DNA from 4 places in the Priestia sp. P1_B12_1 genome. Region 3 is predicted to be linked to each of the others. Evidence: riboswitches for the same ligand, from Rfam matches in the RefSeq annotation. Region 3 holds a riboswitch; each other region holds the start of a gene.
The links. Region 3 has a riboswitch for cobalamin ahead of metE (5-methyltetrahydropteroyltriglutamate--homocysteine S-methyltransferase). Riboswitches for the same ligand answer to the same signal wherever they lie in the genome.
Positions count from the first base shown of each region.

Region 1 (6,105 bases), on a different contig from region 3:
CTAAAATTTGAATATGAGACCATCCTCTCATTGATACGCTTCCCATTAGCCAATATAAAACCTGCCTTACATCTTCTTCGGGAGAAAGAGCCACAATTAATGAAATAAGTGCGCTCATAAAGGATGATAAAATAATCCCCGCTAAGATGATGGTTTCATTGGCCAAATTGCCGCTTGCGAGTTTCGTAATACCAAAAACTAAAAGAAGAGTAATAAAACCAGATACAATGCCGACTACAGGCAGCGTGAAGATAGACAAACCAAAAATACTCCAATGAAAATAAATTGCCATGACAGAGCCAAGGGTTGCACCTGAGGAAACCCCGATCGTATAAGGATCAGCAAGCGAGTTTCTTAATAGCCCTTGAAAGGCAGCCCCTGCTATTGAAAGCGAAGCTCCTACTAAAAATGCCACCAGTACTCTTGGAAAACGAATTTGCCAAATGATTAAATCCATGTTTTCCGGACCGTGATATAAGGATAGCCCGGTAAGGTGACCAAGAATAATTTTGATTGTATCTCCTACGGTTAACGAAACTGTACCAATAAATACGGCCATAATTACCGAAGTACATACAATAAATAAACTGACTATGTATAAAATAGATGCTTTGTTTAAAAAAATACGTTTAAAAATCAATACGTTCAGCTCCTCTAGGAAACGAGGCGTGATGTTTTACATTACATTAACCATTCATTTTCCTGTCCATAAACCATGCTTCCACCATGCATTAAGTTGGAAACAATCATCTTTTCTTTGTTACGAGTGCTAGACTGTTGAACTTAGGCAACATAGAATAGCGTACTAAAGTTCTCGGTAAAAAAACAAGCGAAAGCCTCTACAAGCTATACTTTTTGTGTTTGCTCCGGGCTTTTATAGTTGTCTATTAACTCATATAGCTTTTCCATATCTACGGCTTCTCTCACATATGCTGCTGCTTTTGAAAAAGACTCCTCTTTTTGCAGGCGACTGTTGAATGTGTCCGTAATAGGCGGCAATTTTTTATGTTTACGAATTTGATTAAGCAAAGCTCTGCGCAAAGCATCGTTATGAAACACATCATGAACATACGTGCCAATAACGTTGTCTTTAACCGTTCCTTCTTTTTCATGCTCTACCACTGCAAAAGCTTCCGTGGTGCTCTTAGAAATCGTCTTTCCCATATGAATTTCGTAGCCTTCAATCAAAACTCTTTCATTTTCTAACTGGACATATCCAGAAACTCTTTCTGTTTTTTTGCTGGTTGTCATAACGGTTTCCACGGGAAGCAAGCCAAGCCCTTTAATGGATTCAATCCGAGATTCTACTGCATCAGGGTCTGTAATTGTCTCCCCTAGCATTTGATATCCTCCGCAGATGCCAATGACGTGAACGTTCGTTGTGTTCAGAACTTGATTAATGGCTAGAGCCAGGCCGCTTTCTTGTAAAAACTGAGCATCTTCAATCGTATTTTTGCTTCCTGGTAAAACAATTAAATCAGGCGTACCTAATTGCGACGGCTTGGTTACAAGCCTCACGTGACAGTCTTCTTCTAAGCTTAAAGGATCGATGTCTGTAAAGTTTGAGATGCGCGGGTACGAGATAACCGCAATATCAATTTCTTTTAACGGATTCACAAGCGTTGAGTAATTTCTGAGTGATAACGAATCTTCCGCGTCAATTTCCACGTTGTTCATATAAGGAATAACTCCTAGAACCGGAACACCCGTGTATTCTTCAAACCACTTCAACCCTGGTTTTAAAAGTTCTAAATCTCCTCGGAATTTATTAATTAACACCCCGATAACTCTAGACTTGTGTTCATCTGGAAGCAATTGAAGAGTACCGACTAGGCTCGCGAAAACGCCACCTTTATCAATATCTCCTACTAACACAACAGGCGCTTCTGCTATTTTTGCAACGCGCATATTTACGAGTTCCCGATCGTTCAAATTGACTTCAGCAGGACTTCCAGCGCCTTCAATCACAATTCGATCATAATGATTGGCAAGCTCTTTATAAGCTTCCGTGATAACGTTCAAACCTTCATTAAAAAATTCTTGCCGATACTGAAAAGCAAACATATTACGTAGCGGTTTTCCGTGAACAACTATTTGAGATTCATGATCACGAGTTGGTTTAATTAAAATAGGATTCATATTGGTTGTTGCTTCTACTCCAGCCGCTTCTGCTTGAATTCCTTGCGCTCTGCCAATTTCTTTTCCATCCATTGTAATGTATGAATTAAGCGCCATATTTTGCGATTTAAACGGTGCAGTTTGATAGCCGTCTTCTTTAAAAATACGGCAAAATGCTGTAGCAATCATGCTTTTTCCAGCGTCTGAGTGCGTTCCTTGAATCATAAGCGGTTTTCCTTTTTTCACTTTTTCCACTCCCTACCACATAAAAAAACCTTAACTGTAAAAGTCAAGGTTTGGTCATGCGCTCATTAACACATTGTCTTGACTTATTTCTCCCACCGAAAAATAAGGGGTTTTTAAAAGCAGGTCTCCTGGCTTATGCTTCATTTTACTTCTGCACCCTTCCTAGTTTGACTAGTGGGTCTTTGCAGGTTCATCCACATTTACAGTAGCGGGGGCTGCACCGGATTTACACCGATTTCCCTATTATCCTCCTTAGAGGCACTTTTAAAATCATTTATTCTTTATTGTAACGAATTTTATAACCATTCACAATAACGATTTTCTTCTATTATTATATATTACTGTGTTTATACTTATTTGGGTCTCGTATGCTATAATAACAATTATTTTCCAAACATCTTATGGAATAGCTAGGAAGGTGCTCACAGTTGAAGAAAAAAATCATTTATGTCTTTATCAGCGTGTTTGTTCTTTATATAGCAATCATATCTTTTTGTATGTATCAAACTGCTCACAAGTCTGTTCCACAAAACGCGGATTATGTGCTCGTTTTAGGTTCTAAAGTAGATGGTGATCAAATGTCTCCTAGTTTAAAAGAACGAGTAAAGACGGCTTTATCTTATTTACAAGCAAATCAACAGACAAAAGTTATCGTAACGGGCGGAAAAGGATCTGATGAAGAAATTTCTGAAGCAGAAGCAGCCTATCGTTTTCTGCGAAAAGAAGGAATTAAAAAGAATCGAATTATAAAAGAAGATCAGTCAACTTCTACTTTTGAGAATTTCACTTTTACTAAACAGAAAGTTGATATTCAACACAAAAAAGTCGTGCTTGTTAGCAGTGATTTTCATTTATTTCGCGCCTCTATTATTGCCAAACGTCAAGGCTTTGACGTTTATCCTTTAGGTGCAAAAACACCAAATTCAATTAAACTTCAAGCCTACTTTCGTGAGTATGCTGCTATTTTAAAAACATGGCTGTTTGATAAATAAATAGAGTAAGTACTCTACAAATAAAAAACACGGCATGAATTCATGCCGTGTTTTTTATTAATCATCTGTATCGATAACTGCTTTTGGTAAACCTGTGTATTTCGCCCAGTAGAAAATACCGAGTGAAACAAGAGCAATTAAAATTAAGTCAAGCGGGTTGCTTAGCACACCTTGTCCTCCACCAAATGAACCTAGATAAGAGATAACAAGCATAATAATATAATAAGCAACTAGCCACCAAGCAGATTTAAGCTGCTGTGCAAATTTTACAACGTCAGTTGGTACGTATTTCTTAAACGCTACGTAGATAACAACCATTAGAAGCTGTGATCCTAGCAGCCAAGAAATTGTCGTCCACCCTGACCAATATACGATGTATGAACAGAAAATAAATGAAACAGGAGCAATAACGCTCATGCCTTTTAATTTAAAAGGTTTTTTAAGGTCTTTTGCATTTACTCTGAATGCAGCAGCTGAAATTGGCGCAATCGCATAAGACAGAATAAGTGCCACTGAACATACGTTTACTAGCGCTTCCCAAGAAGGAAATGGCAGTGTCCAGAATACGGACATTCCAAATGATAGCCATAGTGACGCACGTGGAATTCCTGTTTTCTTATCTACTTTTGAGAAACGTTTAAATAATGTTCCATTACGAGACCAAGCATAAACTAAACGAGAAGTTGTATTCATGAAGATGTTCCCGTTACCGCCTGGTGATAAAATAGCATCAAAAATAACAAGCGTTACTAACCAGCCAAGGCCTAAAATAAGTGCAATATCTTTAAATGGTAAAGAGAATTGCTCTTGAATTGTTCCCCATCCTCCTGATAGCATATCAGCCGGGATGTTACCAATGAACAATACTTGCAGTGCTGTGTAAATAATCGCTGAAAGTACAATACAGATAATGAGCGCGATTGGAATATTACGCTGCGGGTTTTTAACTTCACTGGCTACAGAAACAATAGGGTGAAGTCCTAGGTAAGCAAACATAACGCCACCTGTTGAAATGGCTGCTTGAATACCATTAAAACCAAACGGAGTAAAATCGCCAGTTGTAAAGTTAGCTGATTTAAAGTGATAAGCTAACACGACGATAATTGTAAGAGGAACCGCATATTTAAACACAGATATAATAACATTTGACTTAGCAAATGCTTTTACACTTACGTAGTTAATGATAAAAAATAGCGTTAATAACGCGAACTGAAATAACCAGCCGACTGTAGTAGGCGATTCAGAACCATGTTTAGTTAGACCAGGAAGCCAAAACGCAACATACTGACGTACAGCCGTTACCTCGATGGCAATCAAACTTGTGTAAGCAATAATGGTAATGAATGAAATTAAGTAACCCACTAAATGACCATGTGAGTAAACCGGATAACGGATAATTCCACCGGTACGCGGCAGCGCTGCTCCAAGTTCAGCATACACTAAACCGATAAGTAAAATGATGACTCCGCCAATCAGCCACGAAAAACTTCCGGCTGGACCAGCCTTTGACGCTACGTTACTAACCGCAAATAACCAGGCGGAACCAAAAATAGCCCCCATCCCAATTAACGTTAGGTCAAGTAACGATATTGATTTTTTAAACTTTCCTTGATTTCCTTGATCAGACATAATATCCTCCTTTAAAATTTCCACTCCACACATCTACGCCCTTGCGTCCGATATGGGATTCTTTACATCATCCTCCTCTTACTAAGACCTCACAAGTGGATATGTTAACAAATATTCTCTAAAAAACCAAGTTAAAAACTTTATTTTTTTGTAAAACATCGTTGAATTGCTTATGTATAGCGCATAAATTCCACAGAAGATTTGAGGACTACTCCTCCTATTTAACCGCATTTTTCTTAGGTTAAACATAAAAGAATATTCAAACTATTTACCGAAAAAAAGAGGCTGAGATATAACGAAATCAACCGCTAGAAGCAGCTACATACGCAACACCTAGGCTTGCCATACCAATAAAAAAATCCGAACGATTCATCGTTCGGATTTTGCTTCAACTAAAATAATTTTTTCCGTACCTCTTTTTTTGCTTATTTAAATACTTTTACACGTTCACTTAGCGGTTGAAATTCTTTTTCACCCGCAGGTGCCACGGGATTACCAAATGGCATTTGGGCAATTAATTTCCATGAGCTTGGAATATTCCAAGCTGCTTTTACTTCATCGTCAATCAATGGATTGTAATGCTGTAATGTTGCTCCTAGGCCTTCGAGCTCAAGCGCTGTCCAAATCACATGCTGAAGCATGCCTGATGATTGGTTAGACCAAACCGGGAAATTTTCGCTGTAAGATGCAAACTGCTTCTGCAGTCCTTCCACTACTTCTTGATCTTCAAAGAAAAGAACTGTTCCATAGCCGCTTCCGAATAAGTTCATTTTTTGATCCGTATCTGAAAAATTTTCAGCAGGAACAATTTTACGAAGCGTTTCTCTCGTAATATCCCATACTTTATCATGCTGTTCGCCAAATAAAACGACTACGCGTGCGCTTTGGGAATTAAATGCTGAAGGAGTATGTTTCACCGCAAAGTTAATAATTTCTTCAATTTTTTCTTCTGATATTTTTACATTTTTATCAATTGCATAAATAGAACGTCGGTTTTTAAGTGCTTCATAAAAATCTTTTCCAACCTGTTGTTGATCACTTGATTTATCAAATAATTTATCTAAAAAACCCATTTTCCACACTCCTAATTGTTTGTTTTTTTAAGCTTAAATTGCATGTT
Region 1 is NZ_JBFTZR010000006.1:193,395-199,499, reverse strand. Features, by position in the region: gene AC1D0Y_RS20170 (FecCD family ABC transporter permease) at 1-640, opposite strand, end outside; gene AC1D0Y_RS20165 (cobyric acid synthase) at 847-2,373, opposite strand; cobalamin riboswitch at 2,466-2,645, opposite strand; gene AC1D0Y_RS20160 (YdcF family protein) at 2,793-3,356, shown strand; gene AC1D0Y_RS20155 (APC family permease) at 3,414-4,985, opposite strand; gene AC1D0Y_RS20150 (nitroreductase family protein) at 5,411-6,058, opposite strand.
Region 1: it holds a riboswitch for cobalamin, as region 3 does, so the genes downstream of both, AC1D0Y_RS20165 (cobyric acid synthase) here and metE (5-methyltetrahydropteroyltriglutamate--homocysteine S-methyltransferase) in region 3, are expected to answer to the same signal.

Region 2 (6,105 bases), on a different contig from region 3:
GGCAGTTATGCTTGGCGCCATTTTTACAGCCAAGCTTAAAAGCGGATTTGTTGGCGGGTTTGAGTTTGATATTGCCTTAATTGCCATGTCTGCTCACTTATTTCTTGCAGGAAGCCAGTTCCTTGCTCTTGATGCAGTGGTATTCAAAAAGAAAGAAACTGCCTTTTCTCTTCAAGAAGAAAGCAGTAAATAAAAAAAGAAAGCTTATACTCTCCCAATATAAGCTCTCAGATTAGTCCCCGCCGTTTGAGGCGGGCTTTTTTTATATTTGCAGCAGCAAATTCGCAAATAAAGAAGAACGCTCGGATAACGTATCAATTTGAATATGTTCATATTCCGCATGTATTCCTTTTCCGCATGCTCCTAGCCCATCCAACGTGGGAACGCCAATGGCCGCTGTAAAATTGCCATCACTTCCTCCTCCAACAGCTGCTTCTTCTAATTTCATACCCAGTTTGGCCGCGATTGACTGAGCGCATTCAAATAACTCTTCCGTTTGTTTAGACTTGACCATCGGAGGACGATTCATGCCTCCCGTTACTTCGAGCTTAATCCCTTTTAAAATGGGTGTTAAATTCAAAATAATATCCGTCATGCGTTTTGCTTCTTCTTCTGTAGAAACACGTAAATCCACGTGCGCTTCTGCATATTCCGGCACTACATTTGTACCGCTGCCTCCCGTAAATGTCCCAACGTTCACCGTTGTACCTTTTTCATAATCTGTTAAGCTCTGCAAGAAAATCACTTGGCGCGCCAGCTCTTCAATCGCATTGATTCCTTCTTTGTGGTGATTACCCGCGTGTGCTGCTCGTCCCCATACTTTCACGGTAAAAATTCCCGCTCCTTTGCGCGACGTTTTTAACGCACCTGAACCCGCCACCGCCGGTTCCGCTACTAGCACTGCTTCACTTCTTTGCGCTTCTTCTTCAATGTATTTTTTAGAAGAAATTGACCCAATCTCTTCATCCGAATTGCAGAAAAACACAATTTTTTTATCCAGCGGTAAGCCAAGCTCTTGAATCGCTTTAATCGCCCATATAGATTGTACAATGCCGCCTTTCATGTCTAAAATTCCCGGACCGTACAGCTTGTTTCCCTCTGTTCTTAGACTCAGCCTTCCCTTTTCCCACACCGTGTCAAAGTGACCGATGATTAAAAGCTGCTTTTCTCCTTCTCCAATCGTAAATTTCAAGTGGTTTCCTACTTCTTTTTCTTCTATGATTTCGTACCCTACCCCTAAACGCTTTTGAAACAGCTGCGTTAAATACTTTCCACACTGATCTACTAACTCTTTACTGTAGGACGGTGATTCTTTTTTCACAAATCCCACTAAATCTTCGAGCATCTCTTGTTCGTGTTCTTTTAAATAACTAAACACGCTTTGTTCTACCATTACCTGACTCAAATCAATTCCTCCTCTAGAAAACCCCTGCTGCTTGCATTAAATGCTTTTATTTATCGTACGTATAACTATGTTCTACGTTTCACATAACGACCTTAAATTATCCTTAATTATAATGGTTTTCAGACAATTTTCCATCCTTTAAATACAGATAATACTTTAACTTATTCATAACCGACCGAAAATAGCCATAAACTTCAACAAATTCATACAAAAAAGCTTCAATCTTCAACAGATTAAAGCTTTCATTTGACTAATTGACATTTATTTTAATATTTTTCCCTTTTGACTTCACACTCACAAAAACAAACATAGACACTAAGAAAATAAACAGAATAACGCCAACCATTTCAAAGTTTACTTCGGCCCATGGGTTAAAGAAAGTGAATGCTAAATAGAACGACACACCATACGCGAGGACAACAATAACCCAGCCCATCAAGCGGGAAGCAGATTGCCCAAACTTACTCGATTCATTCACCATTTTATGTACAATCATTGAATCGATTGTATCTGTGAGCATCATACCAAACATAAATACTAGTCCTAATAAAAGCGGCGTATACTTGCCTGCGTTCCCTACAGCTAGAGACCACACGGCCGTTTGGCTGACCGTTTCGGCTGCTAAAGCGAACAATGCCCCTACAAGAATAATTAAAAAAGGATTCGTTGTTCCTTTTGCGATTTTCGGAATAAACTTCCCTTTTAATCCGCTCAGCTGAAACTCTTCTTCTTTATTTTTAGTTCGAAGCAAATGATATGTGTTTAATGTTCCAATCAGAAAGAGAGAGATAATGGATACCCAAGATGCAAAATGATCGAAATATGATGGAAACGTAAAATTCTTCATCACCACGCCCAGCACCCCGGCCGTGACGGCCACCATTCCTCCATGACCTAGTGAAAACAGCGTTCCGACCCACGGGGCAAAACGGCTGCCCATTCGCCAATTATATCGGGTCTGGCCGTCAATAAAAGCTAAGTGATCTGCATCCAATCCGTGCCTGATTCCTAATAAAAAGACAAGTAAAAAAACTGATAAACCTTCCATTTCCTACACTCCTTTTTTTAAAATAAAACGTAAAAAAGCCTCAATTCTATAGAAATTGAGGACGTGTCGGCATATGAAAATAAACAGCAATTGCTCACTGCGTACCTTGATACACCGCCTCTTTCCTAGAAGAGTCAAGTGTACAGAATAGGTAGGTCTCCTGGCTTGAGATCATCATTTTCTACCGTCTTCCCCATTTTGAGTGACGATAAGATAGAAAACTCCCTGCTTACAGTGGCTGGACCGCTCGAGATTTGCACTCGATTCCCTGTTACCTCTTACGCTATGTAAGAGCACCTAAACTGTGCGAATGATTCATTTTCTTCCTCATTATACTAGTACCGCTTACAAATGAATAGAGAAAATTCAAATAAAAAAGCCCTGCTAAGCTTTACATGCTTAGCAGGGCTTTTTAAAGCAATTAAGCTACTTCTACCGTTACGTCTACGTTGCCGCTGATTGCTTTTGAATACGGGCAGTATGAGTGAGCTAGGTCTACGTATTTTTTCGCTGTTTCTAAATCTAAGCCTTCAATATGAGCTTCAAGCGCTACTCCAATTTTCACTCCTTGATCAGCTTTATCAGGAAGCAGCTGAACAGTAGCTTTTACTTCACTGCTTTTGATTTCTACGTTATGTTTTTTCAACATAAATTCTAACGCGCTGTTGAAACAGGCACTGTATCCAGCTGCAAACAGCTGCTCTGGGTTTGTTGCTGTTGTTGCTTCTCCACCAAGCGCTGGAGGTGTTGCAACGTCTAAGTTAAAGATGTTATCTAAAGAGTGAACTTCTCCTGTTCTTCCACCTGTGTTAACGACTGTTGTTTCATATAAAGCTTTCATGTATAAACCTCTCCTCTTTTTCATTAATTTTATTAAAAATTTTTTATTTATCGTTTCTGTAATTTAATTGTACACAATTTAATTTTAAAAAACAAGTATTAAATACATTAAAAATTTCCCAATAAAAAAAAGCCGCGTATTTGCGACTTTTTCTTAATAATATTGAGACTGTTCGTCATAAGCTGATTTTCGAAAAATAGACAAGTTGGTAATAGCTCTCATCAGTTTCGTATTAAAAATAACATAATGAATGAACAGCGCCAGCACGCAGCCTAGAACGGCTCCTGTTAACACATCGAATGGATAATGAACGCCAACCCATACGCGTGAAAAGGCAATGAGTACGCCCATGACAACCCACATGCGCCCTGAACGTTTGAAATGCAGCCAAATGGTAAAAGTGATAACTAATGCAGATGTAGCATGATCGCTTGGAAATGAAGAATTTGCGGCGTGATCAATAAGCTGATTCACGTGGTGAGAGATAAACGGACGATCTCGATAAGCAAATAAACTAATCACTTTATTGATAATGACTCCTGTGGCACAAGCACACAAAGCTTGAAATGCTACAACACGGCTGCCGTTTTTATTAATAAGTAAAAACAAGCCGAGTAAAACGATAAGTACATACTGGGCATAATCTGCAAAGAATACCATCAGCGAATCTAGAGGCTTTACGTGTGAGGCATACTGATTCACCGCGTGGAAGATGGTATAATCTACTGAATTAATAGCTGATAACATAATCGAAATCCTTTCTTATTTTTAAATGTCATTAGCTATCTTATCAGTTTCTTGAGAAAATGAACATTATTTCTCGGGCTATTATTGATATATTTAGTCAAATAACTATTGATTTCCCTGTCATTTATACACCTCCAATCTCTCCGTGCTATAATGTACGCAACTATACATAGACACAAGGGGGAATTTTTGTTGAGTAAAGGCAGAATTTTAATTGTAGAAGATGAGCGCAAAATTGCTCGTTTAATTCAGCTCGAGCTTGAACATGAAGGGTACGAAACGGGCATGGCTTACACGGGAACAGAAGGATTGGCAGAGTTTCAAGAACACGATTGGGATTTGCTGCTTTTAGATGTGATGCTTCCTGAACTGAGCGGACTCGAAGTACTTCGTCGCATTCGAGCAAATGATGATCAAACGCCCGTTATCTTATTAACAGCTCGAGACGCCCTTCCTGATAAGGTAAGCGGACTGGATTTAGGAGCAAACGACTATATTACAAAGCCTTTTCAAATTGAAGAGCTTTTTGCACGCATTCGCGTATGGCTTCGCCATCCTGCATCAACATCGCCTGCTGAACAAGAAACAGCCACTCTGCAACTAGGCAATTTAGTCGTTAACGAAAAAACGCGAGAAGTCACGCGTGAAAATGAAGCTATTGAGCTGACTCCTAAAGAATATGATTTGCTTGTCTATATGCTTCAAAACAAAAATCAAGTGTTGAGCTTTGAACAGCTTCTTACAAACGTTTGGGGATTTGATTATTACGGAGACACAAATATTGTATACGTATACATTCGTTATTTACGTAAAAAGATTGATGCTTCATTTTCAACTCCTTACATTCAAACAGTGCGCGGCGTTGGCTACATGCTGAAGGAGTAGCTTATGAAACTACAAACAAAGATTATTCTTACATCAACTGCGCTGCTTTTTATTTTATTAGTAATTGCAAACAGTTCGATTTACTTCATTTTCAAGAAGACCATGGAAGACAACGCAATTGAACGTTTGCAAGCAGAAACAAGCAATGTAACAAATGGGCTAAAGCAAACGAGTGCGACGGTTAAACAAGCCAACTTGCTTCGTGCCTATTTGCCTCCTAACGGAATGATTCGTATTTTACCCAAATTCGGCAGTCCTTTAGTTGTATCCGTTACGGATCAAACGAAAGAGCTTCAGGACTTACCTTATTCCTATTATTCAAATGAACAAACAAGCATCAAAGAAGATGACGGCCATCTATACGCGATTTCACACACCCCTGTCATTTGGACGAACGGTGAAGTTGTTTCTTTGGAAGTCACGGAACAACTGGCAGATGTGGAACAATCTCTGCAGACATTAAAATTTATCTTGCTCATTGCCTCTCTTGTTATATTAATTCCAACCATATTTGCTGGACGGCTTTTAAGTAAAATTATTTTGCGGCCTATCAAATCTCTTATTCATACTATGGAAGAAATTCAAGTGTCTCGCACATTCAAAAAGATTGACCTCTCTTCTCCTTCTAAAGATGAGTTAGATCAAATGGCCAACACCTTCAATAATATGATGGATTTATTAGAGGAAAACTATAAAAAGCAAGAGCAGTTCGTATCCGATGCTTCTCATGAATTAAAAACACCCCTGACCGTTGTAGAAAGCTATGCCAATATGCTAAAACGATGGGGAATGAAGCGGCCTGATATTTTAGAAGAAGCCATCGAAGCCATTCACTCTGAGTCTTTACGCATGAAACAGCTTACGTCTCAAATGCTAGTGCTTGCGAAAGATGAGTCGCAGCGGGAGCTTCACATGGAACACGTAGATGCGGAGGCCGTCTGTAACCAAACAATTAAGCATCTAGAACGAGCTTTTGAACGAACCATTTATTTAAATATAAAAACGGATCATCCCGTCGTAACAGCGGATGAAAAACGCTTAAAGCAGCTGCTGTACATCCTCTTAGATAATGCCATTAAATATAGTGAAAAAGCGGTAGAGGTAACCATAACAAGAAGCGAAAGCTTTATGATTACGGTCACAGATCAAGGAATTGGTATTCCAAAAGAAGACTTATCA
Region 2 is NZ_JBFTZR010000008.1:61,917-68,021, reverse strand. Features, by position in the region: gene AC1D0Y_RS22370 (DoxX family protein) at 1-193, shown strand, start outside; gene AC1D0Y_RS22365 (M20 family metallopeptidase) at 263-1,393, opposite strand; gene AC1D0Y_RS22360 (HoxN/HupN/NixA family nickel/cobalt transporter) at 1,656-2,453, opposite strand; cobalamin riboswitch at 2,587-2,769, opposite strand; gene AC1D0Y_RS22355 (organic hydroperoxide resistance protein) at 2,875-3,294, opposite strand; gene AC1D0Y_RS22350 (undecaprenyl-diphosphatase) at 3,448-4,041, opposite strand; gene AC1D0Y_RS22345 (response regulator transcription factor) at 4,195-4,926, shown strand; gene AC1D0Y_RS22340 (HAMP domain-containing sensor histidine kinase) at 4,930-6,105, shown strand, end outside.
Region 2: it holds a riboswitch for cobalamin, as region 3 does, so the genes downstream of both, AC1D0Y_RS22360 (HoxN/HupN/NixA family nickel/cobalt transporter) here and metE (5-methyltetrahydropteroyltriglutamate--homocysteine S-methyltransferase) in region 3, are expected to answer to the same signal.

Region 3 (6,105 bases):
TGAAAAAAGTGTTAGTCAGCCACGTGCATGCGTATGACGAGCAGTTTATTAGAAAAAACAGAAACGGGTCGTTTACGCTTGGAAGAGGCACTGATTTTGTATTGTCAGGAGGCGCGGGTGCTCCCCTTGATTTTGAGCCGCCTTTAATTTTAAATAATTATAATTTTACGCAGTTTTTTGTAAGCAGGTACGACATTTTAGGACCTCTTCTTTGGAAGGATTTTGGACGACCTCGAAGAAATTGTTTGTGAAAACAAGAAAATAGAAAGCTAGGTTCAAAAAAAGAGGCTGGGACAAAAGGATTTTAGACGAAGTGAAAAAAGGACCATTGATCAAGATGTTTGATTAGTGGTTTGTTTTTTTTGTTAAGGTAAGCGTAGGTTTCATGTGTATAGGTCTTTCTAGCAGGTGATTGGAGGACAAGACGAAGGCTCCCGAGGAAAGTGAAGTCTTGTACGGAAATCAACTGCGGTGTCACAAGCGATTCAGCTCATGTATCCCATTTGCCTTTAGATTGAATTCATTTTGTTATGTCTCAACCTCTTTTGGGAAAATGTGCATAACTCTTAACGAAACCTTGTAGCAGAAGGCTCAGTCAAACGTTATAATAGATAATGAATGATGATATATTCTCTATATTTGTCATATATTTGTATTACATATGTAATTAAAGAAAAACATTCACTTGATATACTGTTTAATGACTTAACTTTATCTTGAAATTTACAGTGAAATGCCTGCTTATAGAGGCTCAGAACATACACAGCAAATGGAGGAGCAATCATGGCAAACGAAAAGATGCAAGAAGGACTTGATCGTTTTATCAAGGAAGATTTAAATGACCTTTTAGGTAGACTGTTCCCCCTAATGGACCGGGAGTGTGCCGAAGAAAAAAGAAAGCTTATCGAAACAGCGGTAGAGTACATTTATTCGTCAGGATATCACCAAGGAGCGAAAGATTTAATCGAAACACATCGAAAAGATGATTACAAATTGTTAAGGCAAAAATTAGCGTCAACGCCTCCTGAAAACTAATTTTTTTGAAATTTCTTTTGACAACATAAATGTAAGGTGTTAAGATGACTCTACATTCAAAATATTATAAACAATTAAAACTCTTATTGAGAGAGGCGGAGGGACTGGCCCTGTGAAGCCCGGCAACCATTTAACAATTTTGTTAAAAAGGTGCTACATCCTGCAAAGCGTACAGCTTTGAAAAATAAGAGAGGATTCCATAGATACTATGCCTCTCTATTCATGATAGAGAGGCTTTTTATTTTATGTGAATATATTTTGAATGAACAATTTTATAAAAATGCATCAGGTGCTGTGTGTGTAACGAATGTACGCAGCTTAAAAGGGAAGACCGGTGAAAAGCCGGCGCGGTCCCGCCACTGTAATGGGGAGCAACTTATTAACCACTGTTTCATGTTGAAATGGGAAGGGATAAGAAGCGATGAACCTAAGTCAGGAGACCTGCCTGTTGTATGCACTTAAGCTCTACGGGATATAGAGAGGAGTGAGGAATACGTGTTGAGAAAAACAGGCTATCTCAACTTTAGTTAAGTATGCGTATCATCTCTCTTTTCATTTCGAAAAGAGAGATTTTTTAGTTTACCGATAAAAAATATACAGGGAGTGGAAAAAATGAGCAGTGTAAAAAGTTCAAACTTAGGTTATCCAAGAATTGGTGAAAAACGAGAATGGAAAAAAGCGCTTGAGCAGTTTTGGGCAGGAAAGCTAGAGAAAGATATCTTTCTTCAGGAGATTGAAGCTCTTCGTCTAGGGCATCTAAAAAAACAGCGTGACGCAGGAATTGAATTAATTCCAGTCGGCGATTTCAGTTTATACGATCACGTGCTAGATACAGCGACTATGTTTGGTCTAGTGCCAAAGCGCTTTGATTATGACGGAGGACCGGTATCGCTTGAAACGTATTTTGACATCGCCCGAGGAACAAAAGGTGCGGTAGCCTCTACGATGACAAAATGGTTTAACACAAATTATCACTACATCGTACCAGAGCTTGAGGAATGTACGCCGTCTCTTATAGAAAATCGCCCGCTTCAGTTTTACAAAGAAGCAAAACAGAAGCTGAATATGGAAGGCAAGCCCGTGATTTTAGGTCCAGTAACATTTGTAAAGCTGTCAAAAGGATATAAAAAAAATGAGTTTAAAGAAATAGTTGAACAATTTGTTCCTCTGTATGCGACTATTTTAGCGGAGCTGCAGGCAGAAGGAGTAGAGTGGGTACAGATAGATGAGCCGGTTTTAGCTACAACGCTATCAAAAGAAGACCTGGCGCTTTACACAGAAGTCTATCAAACTTTGAAGGAAGCGGCACCGAATGTAAAAGTCATTTTGCAAACGTATTTTGACAGCGTTGATCACTACAAAGAAGTTGTGTCTCTTCCTGTTGAAGGAATTGGTTTAGACTTTGTGCATGACCGAGGCCAAAATCTCACTGCGCTTAATAAATATGGTTTTCCAACTGATAAAGTGCTGGCAGCAGGAGTGATTGACGGACGAAACATTTGGCGTGAAAATTTGGACGAACAGCTTTCAACGATCAGTGAAATTGAAGAAGCCGTATCAAAAGAACGTTTGATTCTGCAGCCTTCATCAAGTTTATTACATGTTCCCGTCACGGTGGAAAATGAAGAGACGATTGATCCAGTATTGAAAAATGCGCTCTCTTTTGCAGATGAAAAGCTAAAGGAAATCACGCTTTTAGCAAAAGCAGTGCAGCAAGGAAAAGAAGCAATAGAAGAAGAAATAAGCGTAAACAAGCAGGCAATTCAAGCATTAAATGGATCATCTTTTCGAAATCATCAAGACGTGCAAAAAGAGCTGAAGCAGCTGCACAGCTATAAAGCAGAGCGACAAGCGCCGTTTGACGTACGTCAGCGCGTTCAGCAAGAAGCTTTTCAACTGCCGCTTCTTCCAACGACAACGATTGGAAGCTTTCCGCAAACAAAAGAAGTGCGAAAAGAGCGTCTAAAATGGCGTAAAGGCGAGTTAAGCGATGAAGCATATGAAGCGTACATTAACGAGGAAATAAAAAAATGGATTGAAATTCAAGAAAACATCGGCTTAGATGTCCTTGTGCACGGAGAGTTTGAGCGTACGGACATGGTCGAATACTTCGGTGAGAAATTAGGAGGCTTTCAGTTTACGAAGTTTGGCTGGGTGCAATCTTACGGTTCTCGCTGCGTGAAGCCGCCGCTTATTTACGGAGATGTATCGTACGAGCAGGCGATGACGATCAAAGAAACGGTCTACGCACAGTCTTTAACCAATAAGCCGGTTAAAGGAATGCTGACGGGTCCGATTACGATTTTAAACTGGTCGTTTGTGCGTGATGATATCCCGCGCTACGACGTGGCAAATCAAATTGCGCTTGCTCTTAGAAAAGAAGTAGAAGCACTTGAAAGTCAGGGCATTTCAATGATTCAAGTAGATGAACCTGCGCTGCGTGAAGGACTGCCGTTAAAACGAGAAAACTGGGACAGCTACTTAAATGCTGCGGTGTATGCATTTAAACTAGCGACGGTATCGGTGCAAAACGAGACGCAAATTCACACGCATATGTGCTATTCGGAATTCGAAGAAATTATTGATGCGATTAAAGCGCTGGATGCCGACGTGATTTCTATTGAAACGTCTAAAAGCCACGGTGAATTAATTTATGCGTTTGAAAAACATACGTACAATCAAGGAATTGGACTTGGCGTATATGATATTCACAGCCCGCGCGTACCGAAGCTTGAAGAGCTTCAGCGAAACATTGACCGCGCTCTGCAGGTACTTGATCCTGCATTATTTTGGATTAATCCCGACTGCGGCCTTAAAACAAGAGGAATCAGCGAGACGGTTGAAGCTTTAAAAGTGATGGTTGAGTCTGCAAAACAAACCAGAAAAAATTTATTACAAAACGTTTAATAATAAGAAAGTAAAGACCAAGCAGTGTAACCGCTACACTGCTTGGTCTTATGGGATTTTAAAAGGCCAAAAATATCCATTGACACTTCCCGTACATTTTTGTATCTTTTTAAAGGTGTTTTTAAAATCAGGGAGGTACAACATGAGTAACAACAGCACGCAGCACGTTAAAATTGTAACAGGGGATCCATCAGCGCTAGGTCTATTCGGACTTGCCATGGTGACACTTGTTGCATCGTTTCAAAAGCTTGGGGTAACCGATGGTGTTTCATTGGTATTGCCATGGGCGGTTTTTTTAGGCGGAATAGGACAGTTAATCGCGTCTATGCAAGATTTCAAACATAATAATACCTTCGGCGCAACTGCTTTTGGTGCCTTCGGGTTATTTTGGCTAGGTGTAGCTATGACATGGCTTATTCAGCTTGGAGCATTTGGGGAAGCGCTCGCAAAAGAAGCGGATCCGAAGCAGCTCGCATTTGCTTTTGTCGGCTACTTGATTTTCAGCGTTTTTATGACAGTTGGAGCAATGGGCACTCATAAAGTATTATTTATTATTTTTGTGTTAATCGATTTCTTATTCATTGGATTATCGCTAAGTACATTTGGTGTGGCATATGAATATACGCACTTACTAGCAGCAGTGTCAGAGCTATTGATTGCTCTGTTTTCATTCTATGGATCTGCAGCGGCTGTATTAAATACTCACTATGGTCGAGTTGTGCTTCCGGTGGGCAAGCCGTTTGGAGCATTTATCAAATAATCAAGACGTTAATTAAAAAGCGAAATAGGGTTGAATTCTGTATGATGCAGAGGTCAATCCTTTTTTGTTTGGGCATTTTTATATATAGTAGAAAGAGATAGTTATATGTAATAGAAGCTTTTAGAGAAAAAAAAGAAATACATAATGAAAGGAAAGGTTCCAATGATTATAAGACAAGTGGATGAAAAAGATTTAAACCAATTAATTAGGTTAGAAAACAAAGGCTTTACACCTGAAGAAGCTGCCTCAAAAGATGCATTTATCAAGCGGATCAACACCATTCCTGATACGTTTATCATCGCCCAAGAAAATGAAGAAATAATCGGATATGTGAACGGTCCCGTCATTTCAGCTCCGTTTATTACGGATGATTTGTTTGAAAAAACGATTTCGAACCCTGGGACAGGCGGTCATCAAAGCATTTTAGGTATCGTTGTAAATCCCAAGCATCACCATAAAGGAATTGCCAGTATGCTGCTAAGAGAGTTTGAAAAACAAGCCCGGAGCAAACAGCGCTTAACGGTTACTTTAACATGTAAAGAAGAATTGATTCCGTTTTACGAAAAAAACGGATATATCAATCAAGGCGTTGCCGAATCTCAGCATGCAGGCGTGCAGTGGTTTAATATGAGTAAGAAGCTTTAACAAACAACGAAATAGAAAAGCACAAGCTTCCTTTAAGGAGTTTGTGCTTTTTTATATTAATTTCTGTGTAGTTATTATAAATATGTAAAAGTAAAGGTGGTATTTACATGAATAAGTACGGCTTTTTTTATTGAGAGGTTGCACAGGTGTTTAATCTATTTCGTTGCTTCTAGCGGTTGATTGAAGGGCAAGGCGAAGACTCCTGCGGGAAAAGCGGCACAGGTGAGACCCCGCAGGAGCGAAAGCGACGAGGAGGCTCAGCGGCCGCCCGCGGAAAGCGAAGCCTTGCACGGAAATCAACGGCGGTGTAACAAGGGATTTATACTCAATCATTTTTCTCATTTTTTCGTCTTTAGACTGGATCAATCTCGTTATATCTCAATCTCTTTTTTAGGTAGGTAAGAGACATTGACTTGTCAAACATATTTGACAGTAACAAGAAAAATAATATAAGATATGGATGTAAAAAGTTTTTTACATTTTAGAGATGAGTGATGAATGGTGGAAAATCGAATTAAAGAACTGCGTAAAAGCAAGCGAATGTCTCAAGACGAACTGGCAAAAGTATGCGGCGTATCGAGACAAACGATTAATGCAATTGAAAACAATAAGTATGATCCAAGCTTGACCCTTGCTTTTCAGCTGGCTGAGGAGCTGGGAGCAACAGTAGATGAGCTGTTTTTATTTCATAAATCATGATGAGTTAGTTAAAAAGAGAAGGTAATGTGAAGTAGCGATCTTACTAGTGGAAGTTTTAA
Region 3 is NZ_JBFTZR010000004.1:154,295-160,399, forward strand. Features, by position in the region: gene AC1D0Y_RS15510 (metallophosphoesterase family protein) at 1-251, shown strand, start outside; gene AC1D0Y_RS15515 (hypothetical protein) at 784-1,035, shown strand; SAM riboswitch class I at 1,116-1,226, shown strand; cobalamin riboswitch at 1,306-1,498, shown strand; gene metE (5-methyltetrahydropteroyltriglutamate--homocysteine S-methyltransferase) at 1,648-3,942, shown strand; gene AC1D0Y_RS15525 (acetate uptake transporter) at 4,085-4,702, shown strand; gene AC1D0Y_RS15530 (GNAT family N-acetyltransferase) at 4,847-5,347, shown strand; gene AC1D0Y_RS15535 (hypothetical protein) at 5,524-5,658, shown strand; gene AC1D0Y_RS15540 (helix-turn-helix transcriptional regulator) at 5,846-6,046, shown strand.

Region 4 (6,105 bases), on a different contig from region 3:
ACGTTTCCCTTAAACAGCTGAAACAGCTTGGTGATTATCATCAGGCTGTTTTTTCAATTTAATTTAGTTAATCAGTATAAAAAGGAGAGAAATTCATGAGTAGCCAAACGATTCCTAATGGGCTTATGCAAAGAGCATATTTGACGCCAAATCGAGTGGCGGTAGAAACACCGCAAACGTCTCTTACGTTTCAAGAGCTTCATAAACGTGTTCAAAAAGTAGCACAGCAGCTTTCGTTTAACGGTGTAAAGCAAGGCGATACCATTGCTTTATACATGAAAAATAGAGTGGAGTTTATTGAGATTTTACATGCGGTTTCTTATATTGGCGCCCGGTTGCTGCTCGTCAACACGCGTTTGACAAATGAAGAAATTAATTATCAGCTAACAGATGCAAACGTGTCGTTGCTTATTGCGGATGAAACATTTTTAATGAGAGAATTCCAAAGTTCCATTACTCAGCTTACTTTACCTGCTTTAAAAAGTTCTCCAGAAGCAGAAACAGGTTTTCAAAAAACGTGGAATCTCGAGGACACATTCACCATTATGTATACGTCTGGAACAACAGGTCATCCAAAAGGAGTGCTGCAGACATATGGAAATCACTGGTGGAGTTCCGTTGGCTCAGCGCTTAATTTAGGATTAAATGAAAAAGACTGCTGGCTTATAGCGGTTCCTTTGTTTCATATTAGCGGCTTATCTATTTTAATGCGGAGCGTCTTTTACGGAATGAAAATCATTTTAGAAGAACGGTTTGAAGCAAGAGCAGTAAATGAAGCGATTGAAAACAAAGGGGTAACGATTATTTCGGTTGTCACTTCCATGCTGTCCAACATGCTCGATGAGTTAGGGGAACGGAAATATCCGCATACGTTTCGATGCATGCTTTTAGGAGGAGGACCTGCACCGCTTACTATTTTAGAAGCTTGTGTGAGTAAAGAAATTCCTGTTTATCAAACGTATGGAATGACAGAAACATCTTCACAGTTCGTTACGCTTTCACCTGAAGATAGTTTGCGAAAACTGGGATCAGCAGGTAAACCATTATTTCCATGTGCAATGAAAATTGTAGATGAAAAAGGAAATGAGACCAGCGAAGCAGGAGAAATTATTGTTAAAGGTCCAAATGTTACAAAAGGATATTTAAATAAACCTGAAGCTACTGAAAAAGCAATTCAACAAGGCTGGTTCTATACAGGAGACATCGGGAAAGTGGATGAAGAAGGCTTTCTATATGTGTTAGACAGACGTTCAGACCTTATTATTTCAGGTGGAGAAAATGTATATCCAGCTGAAATTGAAAATGTTTTGTTGAAGCATCCCGCTGTTAAAGAGGCCGGTGTAACGGGAGTAGCTGACGAAAAATGGGGACAAGTGCCAGCTGCATGTGTTGTTGTAAACGAAGACGTTTCAGATGAAGAATTATCTTTACACATTCAACAATTTTTAGCAAAGTACAAACTTCCAAAGTATTTCGTTCGAGTAGAGGAGCTGCCGCGAACGGCTTCTAATAAAATCATACGCCGGAAGCTATCATCGTTCATACAGAAAGGGAGCTAATCGATGATTATAAAAAAAGTACATCTTTATAAAATTGACATGAAGCTTCTTTCTCCTTTTTCAACAAGCTATGGTACAGTGCAGGATCGAGAATTGATTTTGCTTGAAGTAGAAGATGAACAAGGATTTACAGGGTGGGGAGAAGTAGTTGCTTTTTCATCTCCTTGGTATACGGAAGAAACGATTCAGACGTGTTTTCATATGTTAGACGATTTTTTAATTCCCTCGCTTCTTCATCAGCAGCTTCAAAAACCAGAGGATGTTCAAAAGTTATTCAAACCTCTAAAGCGAAATAACATGGCTAAAGCAGCTTTAGACTGTGCTGTATGGGATTTGTATGCAAAGCGGCAGAACAAACCGTTATCTGAAGTAATTGGAGGAGTAAGGTCTGCTGTAGAAGCTGGAGTGGTAGTTGGCTTAAATGATATTTCCATAATGAAAGAACAAATAAAGACTTACATGAAAGATGGCTATAAGCGCTTTAAAGTGAAAATTAAGCCGGGTGCTGACTATGAGCTACTGAAACAAATTCGAGATGAATTTCCAAGCATTCCTCTTATGGCTGATGCCAATTCAGCCTATACGTTAAGCGATAGTGATTCATTGAAGAAACTAGATGAATTGAATTTAATGATGATCGAACAGCCGTTAAGTTCTGATGATATCCTTGATCATCGATTGTTACAAAAGCAAATGCAGACGCCAATTTGCTTAGATGAAAGTATTGTGAGCTATGAAGATGCACGTCATGCAATTGAACAAAGAAGCTGTAAGATTATCAATGTGAAAATCGGTCGAGTTGGCGGAATGTCCGTAGCAAAGCAAATTCATGATTTGTGCGCCCAGTATGGTGTAAGACTTTGGGTTGGCGGAATGTTAGAAGCCGGGATTTCAAGAGCTCATAACATCGCCCTTGCGACATTGCCTTCTTTCACGATACCAGGTGATATTTCTGCGTCATCTCGCTATTGGGAAAAAGATATTATTAAGCCCGAAGTAGAGGTAGAAGCTGGAGTAATAAAGGTGAAGGGAAAACCGGGGATAGGATACGATATCGATAAAAACTTTATCAAAACAATCACAGCATTTGAAAAAGAATACCAATAATTAAAAACCGTTTTTTATGTAAAACGGTTTTTTTTATTGAGGTTGTTAATGTTTAGTAGAAAAATAGGACAAATTTTTTAAAAAGAGCACATTGTTCCATCAAGCGTGTCAAAACATGTTATGATGGAATAGTTTGATGAAAAAAGTCGAAGAGTTTTATCGTAAAAAACAAAATTATTTTTGAAAATAGGTTGATAGTTTTCTAAGTTGTCCTATATAATGTGTTTATAACATAACACAATATGTTGTTTTGAAATCGATAATAAAATACTATATTTTGTGTTTTCCAGTGAAAAAGGTGTCTGATAAAAAGACTTAAAAGGGAATTTGGTGAAAATCCAAAGCTGTCCCCGCAACTGTGAATGCTGATGAAATAAGGAGATCCACTGTGAGTAAACATCATGGGAAGGCCTTAAAGTAAAAAGAAGCATAAGTCAGGAGACCTGCCTTTTTTATGTCGTTTTATCTTCTTCGGGAGGTGAGAGGGTAGAGCGAGGATTGAGAAAAGACTTAGTGTCTTCTTCTATCTTCGTTCTATTCGCTCACCGAGGTACGGTGAGCGATTTTTTATTTTGAAGTGAAGAGAGGAGCCATATTTATGGTGAATACATTAAAGCCTACAATTCTACATGAATTAACTGCATATATTGAACGTTTAAAAAATGAATTTACGCAGCTTGATTTTTCTTTGTATGAGGAAAAGGTTATTCAAACTGTTACAGTAAAGGAAAATATGACGGACGAAAAGGTTGCAAACGTCCTAATTTTAGCAGCCTTAGAGCGTATTTCAATGGAAGAACCAGATTGGACGTACGTAGCGGCAGACGTCTACTTAAACGAACTATATCGAAAAGCAGCGGACAACCGAGGTTATGATAAAAAAGAGAAGTACGGTTCGTTTTATCAGCTTATTCAAGAACTAACAAAAATCGGCATTTATAATAAACAGCTATTAAAAACATATACAGAAGAAGAAATTAATGAAATTGCTTCAGTCATTATTCCTGAACGCGATCGTTTATTTACATACATTGGATTGTTGACATTAGCAGATCGCTATTTAGCGACATCACATGATAAGCGCGTATACGAATTACCGCAAGAACGTTTTCTTATCATTGCTATGACGCTGATGTCTCAAGAAAAGAAAGAAAATCGAACAGCATTAGTAAAAGAAGCGTACTGGGCGCTTTCTAGTCTATATATGACGGTTGCCACACCAACGCTTTCAAACGCAGGAAAGAGCTACGGACAGCTATCTAGCTGCTTTATTGATACGATTGATGACAGCTTACGCGGTATTTATGATAGCAATACAGATTTGGCCACGCTTAGTAAAAATGGAGGCGGAATTGGTGTCTACCTCGGTCATATTAGAAGCCGAGGAAGTGATATAAAAGGTTTTAAAGGCGTATCATCAGGAACAATTCCATGGATGAAACAGCTAAATAATACGGCTGTAAGTGTCGATCAGCTAGGTCAACGACAAGGGGCTATTGCCGTATATTTAGACGTATGGCATAAAGACATCTTTTCATTCTTAGACGCGCGGTTGAACAATGGTGACGAACGCCAGCGCACGCATGATTTATTCACTGGCGTATGTTTGCCAGATTTGTTTATGGAAAAAGTAGAAGCACGTGAAGACTGGCACTTATTCGATCCTCACGAAGTTCGTACGCTGATGGGCTACTCGTTAGAAGATTTTTATGATGAAGAAGAAGGCAGCGGTTCGTTCCGCACTCGTTACGCTGAGTGTGTAAATAATGAACAGCTTTCAAGAGAGACAGTACCTGCTATTGAAATCTTCAAGCGCATTATGCTTTCGCAGCTTGAAACGGGGACGCCTTATATGTTCTATCGTGATACGGTTAACCGAGCTAATCAAAACCGCCACGAGGGCATGATCTACTGCAGCAACTTATGTACAGAAATTACGCAAAACCAAAGCACAACGGTCGTAACAGAGGAAATTACGGAAGACGGAAAAATTATTATTACAAAGAATCCGGGCGATTTTGTTGTATGTAATCTTTCTTCTATCAACTTAGCGAGAGCCGTAACTGAAGATGTGCTTGAACGTTTAATTCCAATTCAAGTACGCATGCTTGATAACGTTATTGAGTTAAATGATTTGCCGGTACTTCAAGCAAAACTAACAAACCAAAAGTACCGCGCAGTAGGGCTTGGCACATTTGGTTGGAACCATTTGCTTGCCTTAAAGAAAATAGCATGGGAAACAGATGAAGCGGTAGCATATTGCGATGAATTGTATGAGCAAATCGCTTACTTAACCGTACAGGCAAGCATGAACTTAGCTAAAGAAAAAGGTGCATATCCATTATTTAAAGGCTCAGATTTTGAGTCAGGCGCTTATTTTGAAACACGTAAATACACAAGCGAAGCGTGGAGTGAACTGCGTAACGAAGTTCAAAACAATGGGATAAGAAATGGCTACTTAATGGCTGTAGCACCTAATTCATCAACATCTATTATCGCGGGTTCTACTGCAAGTATTGATCCGATTTTCCGTAAGTTTTATTCAGAGGAAAAGAAAAACTATAAAATCCCGGTGACGGCACCGGATTTATCACCAGCAACAAACTGGTATTATAAGTCCGTTTATTTAATTGATCAGCACTGGAGCATTAAGCAAAACGCCAAGCGCCAGCGCCATATTGATCAATCCATTTCATTCAATTTATATGTGCAAAATGATATCCGAGCAAAAGAGCTGCTGGATCTTCATATGACGGCATGGAAAGAAAAGTTAAAAACGACCTACTACGTACGTTCAACATCAAGTGAAGTCATTGAAGAATGTGAAAGCTGTCATAGTTAAAAGGAGTGAATAATTGATGACAAGCATGTTAAAACGAGAATTAATGAACGAAACAGCTCCGAACCGTTCGACAGGAATCATCAACGGCAAGAGCTCAAATATTCTAAACTGGGATGACGTCCGATTTTCATGGGCGTTCCCTAAATACAAGCGTATGCTAGCTAACTTCTGGACGCCGTTTGAAATTAATATGGGTCAAGATATTAAGCAGTTCCCTCAGTTAACGGCTGACGAACAAGAGAGTTTTTTAAAAATTATTGGCTTGCTGGCGCTACTGGACAGTATTCAATCAGATTATGCTAGCAAAGTAGCTGACTATGTAACCGATTCTTCGATTAATGCTCTAATGATTATTTTAGCGCAGCAAGAAGTGGTTCATAATCATTCGTATTCATATGTTTTATCAAGTCTTGTACCAAAAGGAAAACAAGATGAAGTATTTGAATACTGGCGCACAGACGAAAAGCTTCGCGCTCGAAATGACTTTATTACAAACGGATATAAAGCATTTAGCGAAGAAGCAACGGTTGAAAACTTTTTGAAGTCTATGGTATATGATGTTATTTTAGAAGGCCTTTTCTTCTATAGCGGATTTGC
Region 4 is NZ_JBFTZR010000001.1:1,074,059-1,080,163, reverse strand. Features, by position in the region: gene menB (1,4-dihydroxy-2-naphthoyl-CoA synthase) at 1-13, shown strand, start outside; gene AC1D0Y_RS05595 (o-succinylbenzoate--CoA ligase) at 96-1,559, shown strand; gene menC (o-succinylbenzoate synthase) at 1,563-2,666, shown strand; cobalamin riboswitch at 2,946-3,131, shown strand; gene AC1D0Y_RS05585 (ribonucleoside-diphosphate reductase subunit alpha) at 3,265-5,508, shown strand; gene AC1D0Y_RS05580 (ribonucleotide-diphosphate reductase subunit beta) at 5,525-6,105, shown strand, end outside.
Region 4: it holds a riboswitch for cobalamin, as region 3 does, so the genes downstream of both, AC1D0Y_RS05585 (ribonucleoside-diphosphate reductase subunit alpha) here and metE (5-methyltetrahydropteroyltriglutamate--homocysteine S-methyltransferase) in region 3, are expected to answer to the same signal.